One region of the Achromobacter seleniivolatilans genome, then DNA from elsewhere that is predicted to be linked to it. Evidence: riboswitches for the same ligand, from Rfam matches in the RefSeq annotation. Region 1 holds a riboswitch; the other holds the start of a gene.
The links. A riboswitch is a leader RNA that binds a small molecule or an ion and turns the genes downstream of it on or off. The one in region 1 is predicted to bind glycine.
Positions count from the first base shown of each region.

Region 1 (8,328 bases):
CTATTGGAAGCGTCCTGCTGTTGAGTTCGGCGATGGCGCAGGCAACAGTGATCGGCGATGGCATTTCATTGCAGCTTCCCTTTGATTCTGTGGATGATGCGCCGATATACATGGCTGGCGGGTCGCTGATCGCGGCGGCCGATGTGGACCTCTCACCGCTACAAAGACTGATTTTTCAAGCAGGCAAGCTTAGTACCGTTGCTGCGGATACTGGCGCGCAATTCAACATACGCGCGCCAGCCTTGGATATTTTTGGCACGGCGCAGTTTGGTGCCGCTGGCCATGCCGGGCTGGTTGAATTGTTCGGTGGCGGACTGGTTAACGTTGGCCCGCAAGCGGCCTTGCGTGTAGAGGCTGGCATGTTGCGCAACGCGTCCGGGCACGATGTGCTGAGTCAAATCACGAGTCAAGCAACGGAGACTTACATCGGGCCAGCTGGCACGTTGGAATTTCACGGCGGATCGGCATATATCAAGAATCTGCAAGGTAGCGGAATGCTCGATATCGGAGCCGGTTCACCCGAAACCCTGACCATTGAGGAAGGCAATTTCTCAGGCGGAATATGGGGCGGCGCAAAGTTGAACAAAGTGTCGCCTGGCACTCTTGTGCTGTCCGGTAGTAACGGCTTTAGTAGCGCAGTTACGGTTTCCGCTGGAACTTTGCAAATTGGCGGTAACGGACAGTATGGTAGCCAAAGAGGCGGGAATGTTATCAACAATGGCAAACTTGTCTTTGATCAGGCCCAATCCGGCATCGCGGGAGATCTTTCGGGCACAGGCAGTATCCATGCCAAGAATGGCAGTTTTGTTAGCTTGCGGGGTGCGAATACGTACAGCGGCAGCACGACCATTGATTCTGGTTCTCAAGTCTTCATTGCCGGCGCCTCCAATAGCAATAGCGCTGGGCTAGGTTCGGGCGAGGTTATTAATAACGGGCGCCTCAACGTTCAACGTGAAGGCGATACTCGCTTGGACAACCTGATTTCGGGTTCTGGTGAAATTTATTTCAATGGCACAGGGCGGTTGACGTTGACGGCCAACAATACCTACGCCGGCGAGACTCAGGTTTCGAACGGGGGCACGTTAGAGTTCGGCGACGGAGGTTTAACAGGTAGCGCAGGCACGGGGCGATTGGGTGGCGCTTCAGGCGCAACATATATCTTCAATCGCAGCAATAACTTTCTGGTTGAGAACGATATTGGGTACTTTGGCGGCAGCCTGGTCAAGAAAGGCGCAGGCCAGATGACTGCGTCGGGCATTTTGGGGGGTGGGCAAGGGCGTGTGGATATTCAGGAAGGCGCACTCAGGATACTGAATAACGCTGCGCCGACGATGATTTCTCCGGGGACGATCAACGTGCAGGCGGGGGCGGCGGTCATCTTTGACAACTCCGAACTCCTGTTGCTTGCAGAAAATCTGACGGGGCAGGGTGGCCTCAAAAAGACCGGTACGGCAAGATTTACCTATTCGGGCGATGGTTCGGCATTCTCGGGTGCAAGCGTTGTCGAAGGCGGCGAGCTGTACCTGTCGAACGGGATGCTAGGCGGGACCGTGACAGTGAACACGGGTGGACGCCTGCAGGGCGACGGTCGCGTTGGGAGCACACAGGTGCAGTCCGGGGGGATGCTGGTTAGTTCGGGCTATAGCAGATTGTGGGTCGATGGCGACTTGACGCTCAAGGATGGCGCTACGTTCCGGTACTACCTGGGCACTGCGGGGGCGACAGCTGGTACTCCGGGTACCACAGGCAGGACACGGGCGACCGGAGATCTCGAACTGAACGGCAAGCTGCAAGTCCGTGACAATGGGGCGCCAACGCTCGGCTATTACCGCATGTTTACTTACGGTGGGGCACTGCGCGGAACGGGGCTGACTTTGGACACGATCCCCGCCGGTCATAGCCGCGACCAATTCTCGATTGACACCACCCAATCTGGTTTTGTGGATCTGCGTGTGACGCCCGCAGGCAGTCCCGATACCTTGCTCGTCTGGAAAGGCGGCTCCGGCACCTGGGGATCGGACAGCATGCAATGGCAGGCGGATGGCCAGGCAAATTGGGCTGGCCTGTGGGGCGCTCAGCATGCGGTGTTCAAGGACACCGCAGGTACCGTTTCTGTAGCTGGCACTCAGACATTCAAAGGGCTGCAATTCGTATCTGACGGTTGGCAAATCGGTTCGCATAGCAATGGCGGTGTCCTGCAAACTGCCAACGACGGCAGCGAGCTGCGTGTGCTCGATGCAACGTCCGCCACGATCAGCACGCCGATCCAAGGCAGTGGTGCGGTGGACAAGACGGGGCGGGGAACGCTGGTATTGACAGGCACCAATCTGCACAGCGGCGGTACACGCCTAAGTGAAGGCGTTTTGAGTGTGTCTCGGGATGCGAACCTGGGCGCAAGTGCAGGGGAATTGGTCTTCAATGGCGGTGCCTTGCGCGTGACGGGCCAGAGTTTTGCGCAGACGTCCCGATCAATTCAATGGGGCGCGCAGGGCGGTGGTTTTGACATTGATGCAGATGGCCACGTTTTCACGGTCAACCAAGCCCTGGTGGGTAGCGGCGATTTGGTCAAGGCGGGCGCGGGAACATTGGTGCTGGCTGGGGCAAACGCCTATGGCAACACGCAAGTCCAAGCAGGCACGCTGGTAGGCAATACCGATTCGATCCGAGGCCAATTGCGCAACGATGGGACGGTAGTGTTTGACCAAGCTCGCGATGGGTCTTTTGGTGGAGACATTTCGGGCGCTGGCCAATTAAAAAAGACGGGGGTTGGCAATCTGACCTTGACAGGGGTTAGCGCTCAGAATTGGCGTGTGGATAGGGGAGCGCTTGTCGCTTCTGCGGGCATGCTGGCGGGCAACGTCGATCTGGCTGCGATGGGCGCCTTGCATCTAAATGCGGCGCAATCGTCCAATTTTTCAGGGGTCGTTTCGGGTAATGGCGCGGTGACCAAGCTGGGCGCTGGCATGCTGTCGCTGACTGGCGATAGTTCGGCATTTTCGGGGACGACGGCTGTCGACGAAGGCGTGTTGTCCGTCGGTATCAACGGGCAAGGCAAGCTGGGCGGTACGGTAACCGTGGCGCGCGATGCGGCATTGCAAGGCACGGGCACGGTGGGTACGACCGTTGTGCGGACGGGCGGCATCATCGCGCCCGGTAACTCCATCGGCACGTTGCACGTGGCAGGCGATTTGACGCTTGAATCCGGATCGGTTTACCGGGTGGAAGCAGACCCTCAATCGGACCGCAGCGACCGCATTGTTGTCAGCGGCACGGCAAACTTGGCAGGCTCCGTTTTGCATGTGGGACCGGACGGAAACTTGGCAGGCGAGCGCACCTATACGATCCTGACAGCGAGTCAGTTGAACGGCACGTTTGCCTCCGCGTCATCATCGTTCGCGTTTCTGACGGCCAATCTGGGTTACGACAACCAGGCTGTCACCTTGCGTCTTGACCGTAAAGGGATGCCGGCGACGCCGAATACGCCTGACTCTCAGGCTATGCGCTTTGCGGATGCGGCAAACACGTCGAATCAACGTGCCACGGCCAATGCGCTAGACAGTATGTCTGGGGCTGATCCGCTCTATCAATACGTGCTGACGTTGCCGGAAGGCGCGCCCGCCGCGGTGTTCGATAATCTGTCTGGCGAGGCGCACGCCAGCGTTGTCTCCAGTTTGAATAACGTTGGCAGTATCGCGAGAAGCCTGCCTTTCAAAAGTCTGCGTGCCAATCTTGACGCAGGCTTGGCGCCAGGCACAGCAACGGCACAGGCTGGCGTGGGTAGTCCTCTGAAGGCCGCATTACCTAGCTCGGCAGCACAACCCGCATGGGCGGAGCTGGTCGGTAATTGGCAAACGCTGAATGGTGACGGCAATGCGTCGCGTGTGGATCAGCGCACTGGAGGTGTGTTCGTTGGCGCTGATCACGCCGTGGGCAGAGGCTGGCGATTGGGAGGTGCACTGGGTTACACCGACAGTCGAGTTCGCGTGGATGCCAATTCGTCCAAGGCCGATGCGGACAGCTACAGCGCCATGATCTACGGCGGCAAAGCTATCCAGGCAGGGTCGGGCAAGCTCAATTTTCTTGTGGGTGCGGGATACACCTGGCACGACATCTCCACGACGCGCAATGTCGCCGCGGCTGGGCAATTGCAAAAGCTGACGGCGGATTATGGCGCCAGTACCAGCCAGCTTTTTGCCGAACTGGGTTATGCCGTGCCGATAGCGGAGCGCGCGCAGTTGGAACCCTTTGCGGGGTTGGCATGGTCAGATACCCGAACCCGGGGCTTTCAGGAGTCGGGGGGGATTGCTGCATTGAGCGGTGAGGGCAGCCGCAACAGCGTTACCACCACGACATTGGGGTTGCGCGGCCAGACCGCATTCTCCCTGGGTACGACGGAAGGAAAACTCCGAGCGGCAGCAGGCTGGCGCCATGCTTTTGGCGATGTTGAATCGCGCGCGCGCCTGGCGTTCGATGGCAGCCAACCCTTTACTGTGTCAGGCGCCCCGCTGGCTCGCAACGCGGCGTTCACGGAATTAGGGCTGGATGTGGCGGTCTCGCGATCGGCAAGCATCGGCATCACGTATAGCGGCCAGTACGGTGGCGGCAATCGTGAGAATGCCGGCACCGTGGGCGTAACGTGGCGGTATTGATAGCGTTAGAGCGGCAAAGCCCGCTCCACGCTTCCCGCCAGAATTTGCGCCGTCGCGGCCGACAAGGTCCAGCCTAAATGCCCATGCCCGGTGTTGTAGAACACGCCGGGCCGCTTGCCCGGCCCGACGCGCGGCATCATGTTTGGCGTCATCGGGCGCAGGCCGCACCACGGGACGACGCGTGACGTGCGGATCTGGGGGAAGTGTTTGCGGGTCCAGTCGATCAACGGTTGCACGCGCTCGGCCCGGATGTCCATATTGAAGCCATTGAACTCGGCGGTGCCCGCCACGCGGAAACGGTCGCCCAGACGGCTGGTGACGATCTTGGCGGCTTCATCCAGCAGACTGACGCTGGGGGCGGCGGCCTGGCTTTGATCGTCGTCCAGGTGCACGCTGATCGAGTAGCCCTTGACCGGATAGATGTTCAGCGTGTCGCCCAGTTGCCGGGCAAACTGGCGGCTGAGAGCACCCGCGCAGACAACGATGGCATCGGTCTCATGCTGTTCGCTTTCGGCGCCGCCGTTGCGCCGCACATCCAGCACATAAGGGCGGCTGTCGCGGCTGATGTTGCCAATGTCGGCATCGTGGACAAATTTGACACCGCGGCGCTCGCAGGCGCGCGCAAGACCGCTGGTGAATTTGTGTATGTCACCCGTGGCATCGGACGGCGTGTAAAAACCGCCATAGCAGTCCGTGAGCAATGCGGGTTCGATATTGCGCGCTTCCTGGCTGGACACGGCATAGCGTTCCAGGCCGCCTTCTTGCAGTAGTTTGTTGGCACGGTCGGCCGTCTTGAAGCTGGCGGCGTCGTGATAAATGTGCAGGATGCCGCGCCGTTCCAGGTCGAAGTCTATGCCTTCGTCTTCCGCCATTGCATACAAGTGCTGGCGCGCCTCAATGGCGAGCCGGGTGGTGTCGATGGTGTTTTGGCGATAGTTGGGAATCTGCCCCATGAATTGCGCCAGCCATGAATACTTGTGCCAGCTGGGCTTGGGGTTCAGCAGCAAAGGCGCATTTTTGCGCCACATCCAGCGCAACCCTTTCAGGACGGTGGCGCTGCTGTTCCAGACTTCGGCGTTGCTGGCCGACAACTGCCCGCCGTTGGCGTAAGACGTTTCCATGGCGGGGTAGCGCTGCCGGTCGTAAACGGTGACTTGGTATCCCAGCTTTGACAGGGCGTAGGCAGACGTGACGCCGGTGATACCGGCGCCAATGATGGCGATGCGGGGCATGATGGCTCCAGATTGAGTGGCCACGGCCATTCTTGGCCGCAGCACCCCATCTGTCTCTGTACCTGAGAGCTTCACTCGCTCGCGCTGATGGCGGCGGGTTCCCCTTCGGTGGGCGCGCATGGCGCCTCTCTCCAGATTGTCTAGACTCGCGCAGTCCTGTTGCCTGAGAGTTTCCGGGGCGGTTGCTCCGTCGGCGCCGGCCGCAGGGGCCAGTCTCTTCTGCGCGGTTGTGAATCGACCCGAGCAGCATAGCCAAATTTACGCCGATGTTCGTTAAGGGTTAACGCTAGGGGAACAGCTGCCGCGTTACGATTCCACCCGGTGCGCCGCTTTCCGGACCGACGCGCGCCGCTTCAATCAGATCATTAAAAAGAACCCGTTTTGGAATGAAATCGATGCGCCGCCGCTTTATGGTTAGAACTGGGATTGCGATGTTGATGGGCATGGTTTGTGCAGTTGCGCAGGGCGCGGCAGCTTCGCAGCCTGCCGATCCGGCACTGGACGCCGTGGTGGATCAGGCTGCACAAGCGGCCATGCAGGAATTCGGTATCCCCGGGCTTGCCATCGCGATCACGCATCAAGGCAAGCAACGCTTCTACAACTATGGCGTGGCCTCGCGGCAGACGGGGGTAGCGGTCACCAGCGACACTTTGTTTGAACTGGGCTCGATCAGCAAAACCTTTACGGTGACGTTGGCCGCCTATGCGCAGGCAGAGGGCAAACTGGCCTTGAGCGATAGTCCGGCAAAGTATGTGCCGGAGCTTGCCGGTAGCGATTTTGCAAAGCTGTCACTGGTGCATCTGGCTACGCATACGGGAGGCGGTTTCCCCTTGCAAGTGCCCGATGCGGTCAAGGACCGCGCGCAGCTGATGGCGTACCTGAAAGCCTGGAAGCCGCAGTACGCAGCGGGTACGCAACGCACTTACGCCAACCCCAGCATCGGCATGTTGGGCATGGCGACGGCCAACGCCATGAAGCAGCCGTTCACCACCGCGATGGAGCAGAACCTGTTCCCGAAGCTCGGGCTGTCCAGCACCTATATCGATGTGCCTGCCGCAAAGATGGCTTCCTATGCGCAGGGCTATAACCAACAGGATGCGCCGGTGCGCGTCAACCCGGGCGTGCTGGCCGCCGAGGCTTATGGCGTGAAGAGCAGCGCGCGCGACATGATCCGTTTTGTCGACGTCAACCTGGGGCGGACCGATGTGGCGCCGCTGTTGAAGCAGGCGGTTGCGGATACGCATGTCGGCTATTACGAGCTGGGCGATATGACGCAGGATTTGGTGTGGGAGCAGTATCGGTATCCGGTGACGCTTGCCTCCCTGCTGTCCGGCAACGCGGGTTCGATGAACAGGCAGAGCCATGCCGTCGTCGCGCTGAACCCTCCGCTGGCGCCGCAATCCGCTACGTGGATCAACAAGACGGGATCGACAAATGGATTTGGCGGCTATGTGGCGTTTGTGCCGTCCAAGCAGTTGGGGATTGTGATTCTTGCCAACCGCAACTACCCGAACGAGGCGCGAGTGAAGCTGGCTTACCGGATTCTGGGCGAATTGGACCGGTAGCAGGACCCGGCCGCATTCTGATTTTGTGTTTGCATGATTGCTGGTACACAGAACAAAATCGACCGCATCCTGCCGCACGCCGTTGCGGCCCATTCCCTGACAGGAGTTCCCATGAGCCTTGCCCCCGCTACCGAAACCTTGGCCGACCTGCGCGTGGACGGCGTCCGTCTGTGGCAGTCTTTGATGGATCTGGCCCGGATCGGCGGTACAGAAAAAGGCGGTGTGTGCCGTCTGGCATTGACTGATCTGGACCGGCAAGGACGCGATCTATTCGTCAGTTGGGTCGAGGACGCAGGCTGTGAGGTGCGCGTGGATGCCATAGGCAATATTTTTGCGCGCCGTCCGGGGCGCAATAACGCCTTGCCTGTGGTGATGACGGGCAGCCATATCGACACGCAGCCTACGGGCGGAAAGTTCGATGGCAATTATGGTGTGCTGGCCGGTTTAGAGGTGATGCGCACGTTGAATGACGCCGGAGTGCAAACGGAAGCGCCGCTTGAATTGGCTGTGTGGACCAACGAAGAGGGCTCGCGCTTTGTGCCCGTGATGATGGGGTCCGGCGTGTATGCGGGCGCGTTTACGCTGGAGCACGCGTTGTCACAGCAAGACCGCGAAGGAGTGAGTGTGCGCGAGGCGTTGGCCACGGTTGGCTATGACGGCAAGGCTGCGGTGCCGCCGGCGCAAACCGGCGGCGTCGGCGCGTACTTCGAGGCGCATATCGAGCAAGGCCCGGTGTTGGAAGCCGCAGACACCGTTATCGGCGTGGTGACGGCGGCGCTGGGCCAGCGCTGGTACGACGTGGTGCTGACCGGTGTCGAGGCGCATGCCGGTCCGACGCCCATGCCGCTGCGCCGCGACGCCTTGCTCGCCGCGTCTGACCTG
Region 1 covers NZ_CP132976.1:435,957-444,284, forward strand. The annotation lists gene RAS12_RS02005 (hypothetical protein) at 159-398, opposite strand; partial or broken gene RAS12_RS30990 (autotransporter-associated beta strand repeat-containing protein) at 495-860, shown strand; gene RAS12_RS02010 (autotransporter domain-containing protein) at 969-4,649, shown strand; gene RAS12_RS02015 (D-amino acid dehydrogenase) at 4,655-5,881, opposite strand; glycine riboswitch at 5,922-6,022, opposite strand; glycine riboswitch at 6,023-6,113, opposite strand; gene RAS12_RS02020 (hypothetical protein) at 6,168-6,326, opposite strand; gene ampC (class C beta-lactamase) at 6,277-7,446, shown strand; gene RAS12_RS02030 (Zn-dependent hydrolase) at 7,558-8,328, shown strand, end outside.

Region 2 (8,328 bases), 1.3 Mb from region 1:
ATCGTGGTAGTTTCCCGCCACCAGGAACCCTTCGACATCAATTGCCTGCTGTCGGCTGGCATCGATCCGCTGCAAAAGCGCTATGTAGTGCTCAAGAGCCGCGTGCACTGGCGGGCGGGTTTCTCCGACATGGCAACACAGGTGATCGAATGCACTGGCGTGGGCGTCACTACGTCTGACTACAGCCAGCTGGAATTCAAACACGTGCGCCGCCCGATTTATCCGCTGGACCCGCTGTAAACTACGGAAAATTCGGGATTCTGAACATTGTCGACAAAAAGGCCGGCGCCAAAAAACGCCGGCCTTTCATTTTGAAATCTTCGGTAACGGTCCGCACGGTTGAGGGATCACGCCCCCCCGTATACTCCGCCGCTGGCCCTTACAGGCCGATGAATATGTGTATGCCGGTGGCAGACCAGGGCGAGAGAGTGATCGTAAAGGTCCGAACGCCTCGCCTGCCGGATATGACTCGATAATCAACGACTAAAGCACAACGATGAAAAAGAGCGTAGCGATCACCCTGGGTGTGGTCATTGTGGGAGCGGGAAGCTGGATCGGCGCCACGTGGTACACCGGCAAGCGCATTGAAGAAAGCTCGCAGCGGCATTTGGCCGAAGCGAATGAGAAGCTGGCCAAGCTGACGCCGCTGTTTGGTGTGCGTATCGACCAGCTCAAATACGAACGCGGCCTGTTTTCGACCCAGGCACGTTATGGCGTGTCGCTCGTAAAGAACGACAAGAGCCCTGATTCCATGCCTGCGGGCATGATCGAATTCGACGCGGTCGTCGAACACGGTCCCTTCCCCAAGAGCGCACTCGCGCGCGGCGCCATTGCACCCAAGCTGGCCTTCGTCCATACCGAAGTGGCCAAGACGGACAACCTCAAGCCAGTGTTTGAACTGACCAAGGGCGTCTCGCCGCTGGTCACCGATGGTGTCGTCAGCTACAGCGGTCTCACGACCTCCACCGGCAAGATCGCACCCGTGCAAACCGCGGTGGATGGCAACTCGGTGGATTTCAGCGGTTTCGTGATCAACGGCACGTTTGATCGGGCCCTGCAATCCGTCACCGCCCACGGCGTGATGGACAAGCTGGCGATCGATGGCACGAAAAGCCGTGATCCGGTCGTGATGAACTTGACCGGCATGACCATTGATATCAACAGCAAGATGGGCAAGTTCGGTCTCTCGACCGGCGATTCCGATCTGAAGATCAAGCGCGTCGAAGCCACCCGTGCTGAAGACGACATCAAGTTCTCGCTCGACAACTTCGGCTACGGCGTCAAGGTGACCGAAGACGACAAGTCGATGAACGTGCAGGCCGCCTACCAGACAGGCGACATCACGGTGAACGACGTCGCACTGGGCAATGGGCAAGCAGTCATCAAGCTGGCCAAGCTTGATGGCCAGGCTCTCAAGCAATTGTCGGACACGTACAACCAGCTCATTCGTCAATACATGGCCAGCGCGGAAGACGAAGGCCTGAAGGACGAGCAATTCCAGTCGTTGCTGGATAACGCGGGCAAGCTGCTGGCGGGCAATCCGTCTTTCAGCATTGATCCGATCAGCTGGAAGACGCCCAAGGGTGAAAGCAAGCTGACCTTCACGCTGGACATGGCCAATCCGCCCGACGTCAAGAATCTGACGCCGCAGGAAATCGTGGTTCAAGCCATCAAGCGTATCGACGCCACCCTGATCATCTCCAAGCCGATGGTTCAGGACCTGGTCGCGCAATACGCCATCAAGAAAGAAAACGTGCCCGCCGCCAAGGCTGCCGAAGAGGCCGCAGAGTCCGTGCGCCAAATGTCTGGCATGGCCGAAATGTTCAACGTCGGCAAGAACGACGGCGACAACATCGTTGGCAAGTTCACCTTTGCCGACGGCATGGGCGATCTGAACGGCAAGAAGATCCCCGCCGATGAGCTGTTCAGCGGTCTGCTTGGCGCTGCCGGCATGGGTTCGATGGACCATGATGACGATGACGAAGAAGACGAGCCTGCTGGCACGAGTCTCGGCCAGGAAGACCCGGCCGCGACCGCTGCTGCTGTAGGCATGCTGCAGGACTTCGACTTGGAGTCGGTGTCCGCCATGCTGGATGACATGGGCTACACCGTGGAAAAGAGCGACGGCGATGAAGGCCCCGTTCTGGTCCTGAGCCCGGGCAGCACCGGCGCGACCGAGCTGCGCCTGGATTTCCTGTGCAACGACTTCACCGAGAAGTGCCTGGATCTGGTGGTGACGGCGACCTACAACACGAAGAAGCCGATGTCGCTCAAGACCATTAACACCTGGAACCAGGAATACCGCTGGACCCGCGCATACCTGGATGGCAAGAACCAGGCCGTGCTGCAAATGGACATGAACGCGGAAGGCGGAATCGGCAAGGAAAACCTGCAAATCCTGCTGAACACGTTCATCAGCATTGCCGAAGACTTTGGCAAAGCCGCCAAGGGCGTGCCGGCGAAGTAAGCCAGCCGATTCAACGGTCAAAAAAAACCCCCATCGTTTTTATTCGATGGGGGTTTTTTATCGCCTGAACCGCCCGGTTTGCGCCGGACGGTTTCCACTAGCGCTTACGCGTAGGCTTCGATCGGCAAGCAAGCGCAGATCAGGTTGCGGTCGCCATAAGCGTTGTCCACACGAGCCACCGGCGGCCAGTACTTGGCGTCGCGCAGCGAAGCCACCGGGTAGGCGGCTTGCTGGCGCGGGTAGTCGTGCAGCCATTCTTCGGCCAGCAGCATTTGCGCGGTGTGCGGCGCGTTCTTCAGGACGTTGTCCTCGCGGTCGCGTTCGCCACGCTCAACCTGGGCGATCTCTTCGCGGATCGAAATCATTGCCTCGACAAAGCGGTCCAGCTCGGCAATGCCTTCGGATTCCGTCGGTTCGACCATCAAGGTGCCCGCGACCGGGAAGCTCATGGTGGGCGCGTGGAAACCATAGTCCATCAGACGCTTGGCGATGTCTTCGGCGCTGATGCCGCTGGTTTCCTTGAGCGGACGCACATCCAGAATGCACTCGTGCGCCACGCGGCCGTTGCGGCCCGCGTACAGCACCGGGTAATGGTCGCGCAGGCGCGTAGCGATGTAGTTCGCGTTCAGGATCGCGACTTCGGTTGCGCGGCGCAGGCCGTCAGCGCCCATCAGCGAGATGTACACAAACGGAATCGGCAGAATGCCAGCCGAACCAAAGGGCGCGGCCGAAACCGGACCCACCTTGGCGTCGCCAGGCAGCTTGCCCTGCTCGTTCACAATGCCCGGCAGATATGGCGCCAGGTGGGCGCGCACTGCCACGGGACCCACGCCGGGTCCGCCGCCGCCGTGCGGAATGCAGAAGGTCTTGTGCAGGTTCAGGTGGGACACGTCCGAACCGAACTTGCCCGGCTGCGCAACGCCGACCATCGCGTTCATGTTGGCGCCGTCCAGGTAGACCTGGCCGCCCGCCTTGTGCACCAGATCGCAGATCTCGGTCACGGCTTCTTCGAACACGCCATGTGTGGACGGATACGTGATCATCAGCGCGGCCAGCTTGTCGCCAACCTGCTCGATCTTGGCGCGCAAGTCGGTCAGATCGACGTTGCCGTTGGAATCAGAAGCCACCACCACCACGTCCATGCCAGCCAGTTGGGCCGAGGCAGGATTGGTGCCGTGCGCCGACGACGGGATCAGGCAGATGTTGCGCTGATGCTGGCCGTTGGCCTGGTGATAACCACGGATGGCCAGCAGACCAGCGTATTCGCCCTGCGCGCCCGAGTTGGGTTGCAGGCTGATGTTGTCGTAGCCGGTGATCTCGCACAGCGCGTCCGACAAGCGGGTGATCAGCTCGTTATAGCCCTGGCTTTGCGACGCGGGCGCGAACGGGTGGATCAACGCGAACTCGGGCCAGGTGATGGGGATCATCTCGGCCGTGGCGTTCAGCTTCATGGTGCACGAACCCAGCGGGATCATCGTGCGGTCCAGGGCCAGATCCTTGTCGGCCAGACGGCGCAGGTAGCGCAGCATGTCGGTTTCGGATTGCACGCTGGAGAAGACCGGGTGCGACAGGATCGCACTTTCACGCGCCACGCCAGCGGGGATACCGCCAGCAGCCGCGGCGTCCAGCGCGTCAATGTCGAGTTCGACATCATCGCGTTCCAGGCCGGCGGCAAAGACATTGACCAACGCTTGCAGGTCTTGCACGGTCACGGTTTCATCCAGCGACACCGCCAGACGCGCGCCGTCGACACGGCGTAGGTTGATGTGCTCGCAATCGGCGGCGGTCAGGATGGCCGGGGTGGTCGCGCCCGTTTCCAGCAGCAGCGTATCGAAGAACGTGTCGTTGACGACCTTCACGCCCAGCTTGACCAGCTCGGCGCGCAGGATCGCGGTGCTGCGCTGCACGCGCTCTGCAATGCGGCGAATACCCGCGGGACCATGCCACACGGCGTACATACCGGCCATCACGGCCAGCAGCACTTGCGCGGTGCAAATGTTGGACGTGGCCTTTTCACGGCGGATGTGCTGTTCACGCGTTTGCAGCGCCAGACGCATAGCCGGGTTGCCTTGCGCGTCCTTGGACACGCCGACCAGACGGCCAGCCATGTTGCGCTTGAACGAGTCCTTGCATGCCATGAAGCCAGCGTGCGGGCCGCCAAAGCCGAACGGCACGCCAAAGCGCTGTGCCGAACCGATGGCAATGTCCGCGCCCCATTCACCCGGAGCGGCCAGCAGCGCCAGCGCCAGCAGGTCAGTGGCGCAGGCAACGACAGCGCCTTGCGCATGAGCGGCTTCGGCCAGCTTGCGGTAATCAGATACAGAGCCCGTGCTGTGCGGGTATTGCAGCAGCACGCCAAAGCACTCGGGCAAGCCTTCGGCCTCGTCGCCCACCGCGATCTCGATGCCCAAGCCTTCGGCGCGCGTGCGCACGACTTCCAGGGTCTGAGGATGTACGTGGCGCGAAATGAAGAACACCGGGCTTTGCGACTTGGCGCCGCGGCGAGCCAGCGTCATGGCTTCGGCAGCAGCGGTGCTTTCGTCCAGCAGCGAGGCGTTGGAGATATCCAGCCCGGTCAGGTCGGCGACCATGGTCTGGTAGTTCAGCAAGGCTTCAAGACGGCCTTGCGAGATTTCCGGCTGGTACGGCGTATAGGCCGTGTACCAGGCGGGATTCTCAAGAATATTGCGCAGCACGACGTTCGGCGTCTGCGTACCGTAGTACCCCTGGCCGATGTAGTTGCGGTAGACCTTGTTGCGGCCCGCGATCTGCTTCAGTTCGGCCAGCACATCGGTTTCGCTGCGCGACTGCGGCAGCGCCAACGGGGCTTGGCTGCGGATCTTGGGAGGCACGACTTCTTCGATCAGAGCGTCCAGGCTGGCGCTGCCAATCACGCGAAGCATGGCGGCCTGGTCGGCGTCGGAGGGGCCGATGTGGCGGGGAAGAAAATCGGTATGGGTGTCTAGGGCGCGCGACATGGGGGGATCTCGGGGGTAGCGGGTGTCCGTCCAAGGGCGGACGGTAGTGCGTCTGGCAAGGCGGGCGCGGGACGAGGGCCGCGCGCCCGCCTTGAGCCGGATTAGCCGTTAGCGACGGCTTCGTAGCCGGCAGCGTCCAGCAGCTTGTCGGCGTCGGCGGCGTTGACCGGCTTGATCTTGTAGATCCAGGCGGTAAAGGCCGATTCGTTGATCAGGTTGGGGTTGTTTTCCAGCTCTTCGTTGAAGGCGACGATTTCGCCATCCACGGGCGCGTAGATGTCGGAGGCGGCCTTGACCGACTCAACAACACCTGCAGTTTGGCCAGCGGACAGCTTGGCGCCAACCTTCACGTCGCCAACGAAAACCAGGTCACCCAGCTGATCCTGGGCGGTGTCGGTGATGCCAACGACGAACACGTCGCCTTCGGCTTTGACCCATTCATGGGATGCGGTGTACTTGCGATCGGTGGGCAGACTCATGGGAACTCCTGAGGGTATACGGGTAGGTGAATGGTGTTGCGCGCCTCGCGCGGGCGTTCCTGGCCCTGACCGGGCCGGCGCTCGCGCGAAGCTTCGAGTTTACGAGTGTTCGACGGCTTTGCCGTTACGGACGAACGGCAGTTTGCAGACCAGGGCGGGCACCCACTTGCCACGGATGTCGACCTCGGCGGTGTCACCCGGACGCACACCTTGCGGCAGGCGGGCAAAACCGATCGACACACCCAAGGTGGGCGACATGGTGCCGCTGGTCAGCTCGCCCGTGCCGGCCGCGGTACGCACGGCCATATGGGCGCGCATGACGCCGCGCTCTTGCAGTTTCAGGCCGATAAAGGTGGCGGGGGTGGCGAACTGTTCCAGCGCGTCGCGGCCGATAAAACGGCGGTCGGCGTTTTTCAGCGACACCGTCCAGGTCAGACCTGCCTGATCCGGCTGGGTCAGTTCATCCATGTCCTGGCCGTACAGATTCATGCCGGCTTCCAGGCGCAGCGTGTCGCGCGCGCCCAGACCGGCGGGACGCACGCCTTGGGCAACCAGGTCGCGCCACAATTGCACAACCTCGGTTGCGGGCAGCACGATTTCAAAACCGTCTTCACCGGTGTAGCCGGTACGAGCAACCAAGGTCTCATCGGCGACGCGGGCAGCGACAAACGGGGTCAGCGGTTCGGTAGCGGCTTGCCAGGCAGGACGCGCGGCCCAGACCTTGGCCCGGGCGTTCGGGCCTTGCACGGCCACCATGGCCAGGTCGCGGCGCGGCGTGATGGCGACGTCGAACTGGCCCGCCTGCTTCACGCGCTGCATCCAGGCGATGTCTTTGTCGGCCGTGCCAGCGTTGACGACCACGCGCCACTCATCGGCAGCGAAGTAATAAATGATCAGGTCGTCGATGACCCCGCCCTGCGGGTTCAGCATGCAGCTGTAGAGCGCTTTGCCAGGCACCGTCAGCTTGGCCACGTCGTTGGCGACCAGGCGTTGCAGGAAGGCGAACGCATCGGGGCCAATCACGTCCACGTTCAACATGTGCGACACATCGAACATCCCGGCGTCCTGGCGCACCGCGTGGTGCTCCTCCAGCTGCGAACCATAGGCCAAGGGCATATCCCAGCCGCCGAAATCGACCATTCGGGCGCCAGAGGCGATATGTTCTTCGGCCAGCGGGGTGCGTTTGAGGGTTGCGGACATGCGCGGGAACTCCGGGACGGCAGTAATGCCAGGGTTACGGAATGCCGGTCGTAATAGGCGCAATGCGCCCGCACGGCTACGGCTGAATCTTCCGCCCCTCTGTCCTTTTGCCTGAGAGTTGCCCCGCGTAGCGGGTTTGCACCTTCGGCGCCTGGGCTGCTCGCTTTGTCCCTAGTTCAGGGGCGGCGCCAGGTCTCTCCAGAGTACTGTTTTGCCTTATCCACACGGTAAAAACCGGGACGGGGCAAGCATGTGCGATATCGGTTACCTGAGCGATTCTGGGCGAATTGCGCCTTCGGCGGCGACCCTGATAAAAGGCCGCTCTCTCCCGCAAACATGCATGACAGCGGCGCCAAGCATACAACGAAAACAAGCACCGGAAAAGCAGGATTTCCCGGGGCTAAATGCCCGGGAAGCGGCGTCAGGCCTACCCCAGCGCCGTATCCAGCAGCATCATCAATACAAAGCCCAGCATCAGGCCGCAGGTTGCATAAACCTCATGGCCCTTGCGGTGCGATTCGGGAATGATCTCGTGGCTGATGACAAACAACATGGCGCCCGCAGCAAAACCCAGTCCCCACGGCAAAAGCGGCGCAGACCAACCGACAATGGCCGCACCCAACACAGCGCCCAAGGGTTCGACCAGGCCGGACAACATGCCCAGCGCCACCGCGAACGCACGTTTGTAGCCAGCGGCCAGCAAGGCTACGGCCACGACCAGCCCTTCGGGGATGTCCTGAATGGCGATACCGGTTGCCAGCGCCGTGCCCCGGACGGGATCACTACCGGCATAACCCACGCCAATCGCCAACCCTTCCGGCAGATTGTGCAAGGTGATGGCAAACACGAACAGCCAGGTGCGGCGCAGCCGATGGGCTTCAATGCCTTCGCGGCCTTTGATGAAATGTTCGTGCGGCAGCGTGCGATCCATGAGCAGCAAGACCGCAGCGCCCAGCAATACGGCGGCGCCCACCGTCAGGCCGGCGCCCCAGGGGCCATAGCCCAACTCACGACCCGCAGCGATACCAGGGGCCACCAACGAAAACGCGCTGGCGGCCAGCATCACGCCGGCGCCAAAGCCGAACATGCTGTCTTGGACCTTCTGCGGGATCGTTCTGGCAAAGAGGATGGGCAACGTGCCCAGCGCCGTGGCGCCAGCGGCCACCAGCCCGCCCAGCAGCGCATCCGCGACGTGCGGCGCGCG
Region 2 covers NZ_CP132976.1:5,791,701-5,800,028, reverse strand. The annotation lists gene RAS12_RS26300 (M81 family metallopeptidase) at 1-240, shown strand, start outside; gene RAS12_RS26295 (DUF945 family protein) at 497-2,467, shown strand; gene gcvP (aminomethyl-transferring glycine dehydrogenase) at 2,572-5,445, opposite strand; gene gcvH (glycine cleavage system protein GcvH) at 5,547-5,924, opposite strand; gene gcvT (glycine cleavage system aminomethyltransferase GcvT) at 6,024-7,124, opposite strand; glycine riboswitch at 7,214-7,336, opposite strand; glycine riboswitch at 7,370-7,465, opposite strand; gene RAS12_RS26275 (ZIP family metal transporter) at 7,552-8,328, opposite strand, start outside.
Region 2: linked by a shared signal. The riboswitch ahead of gcvT (glycine cleavage system aminomethyltransferase GcvT) and the one ahead of RAS12_RS02015 (D-amino acid dehydrogenase) in region 1 are both predicted to bind glycine.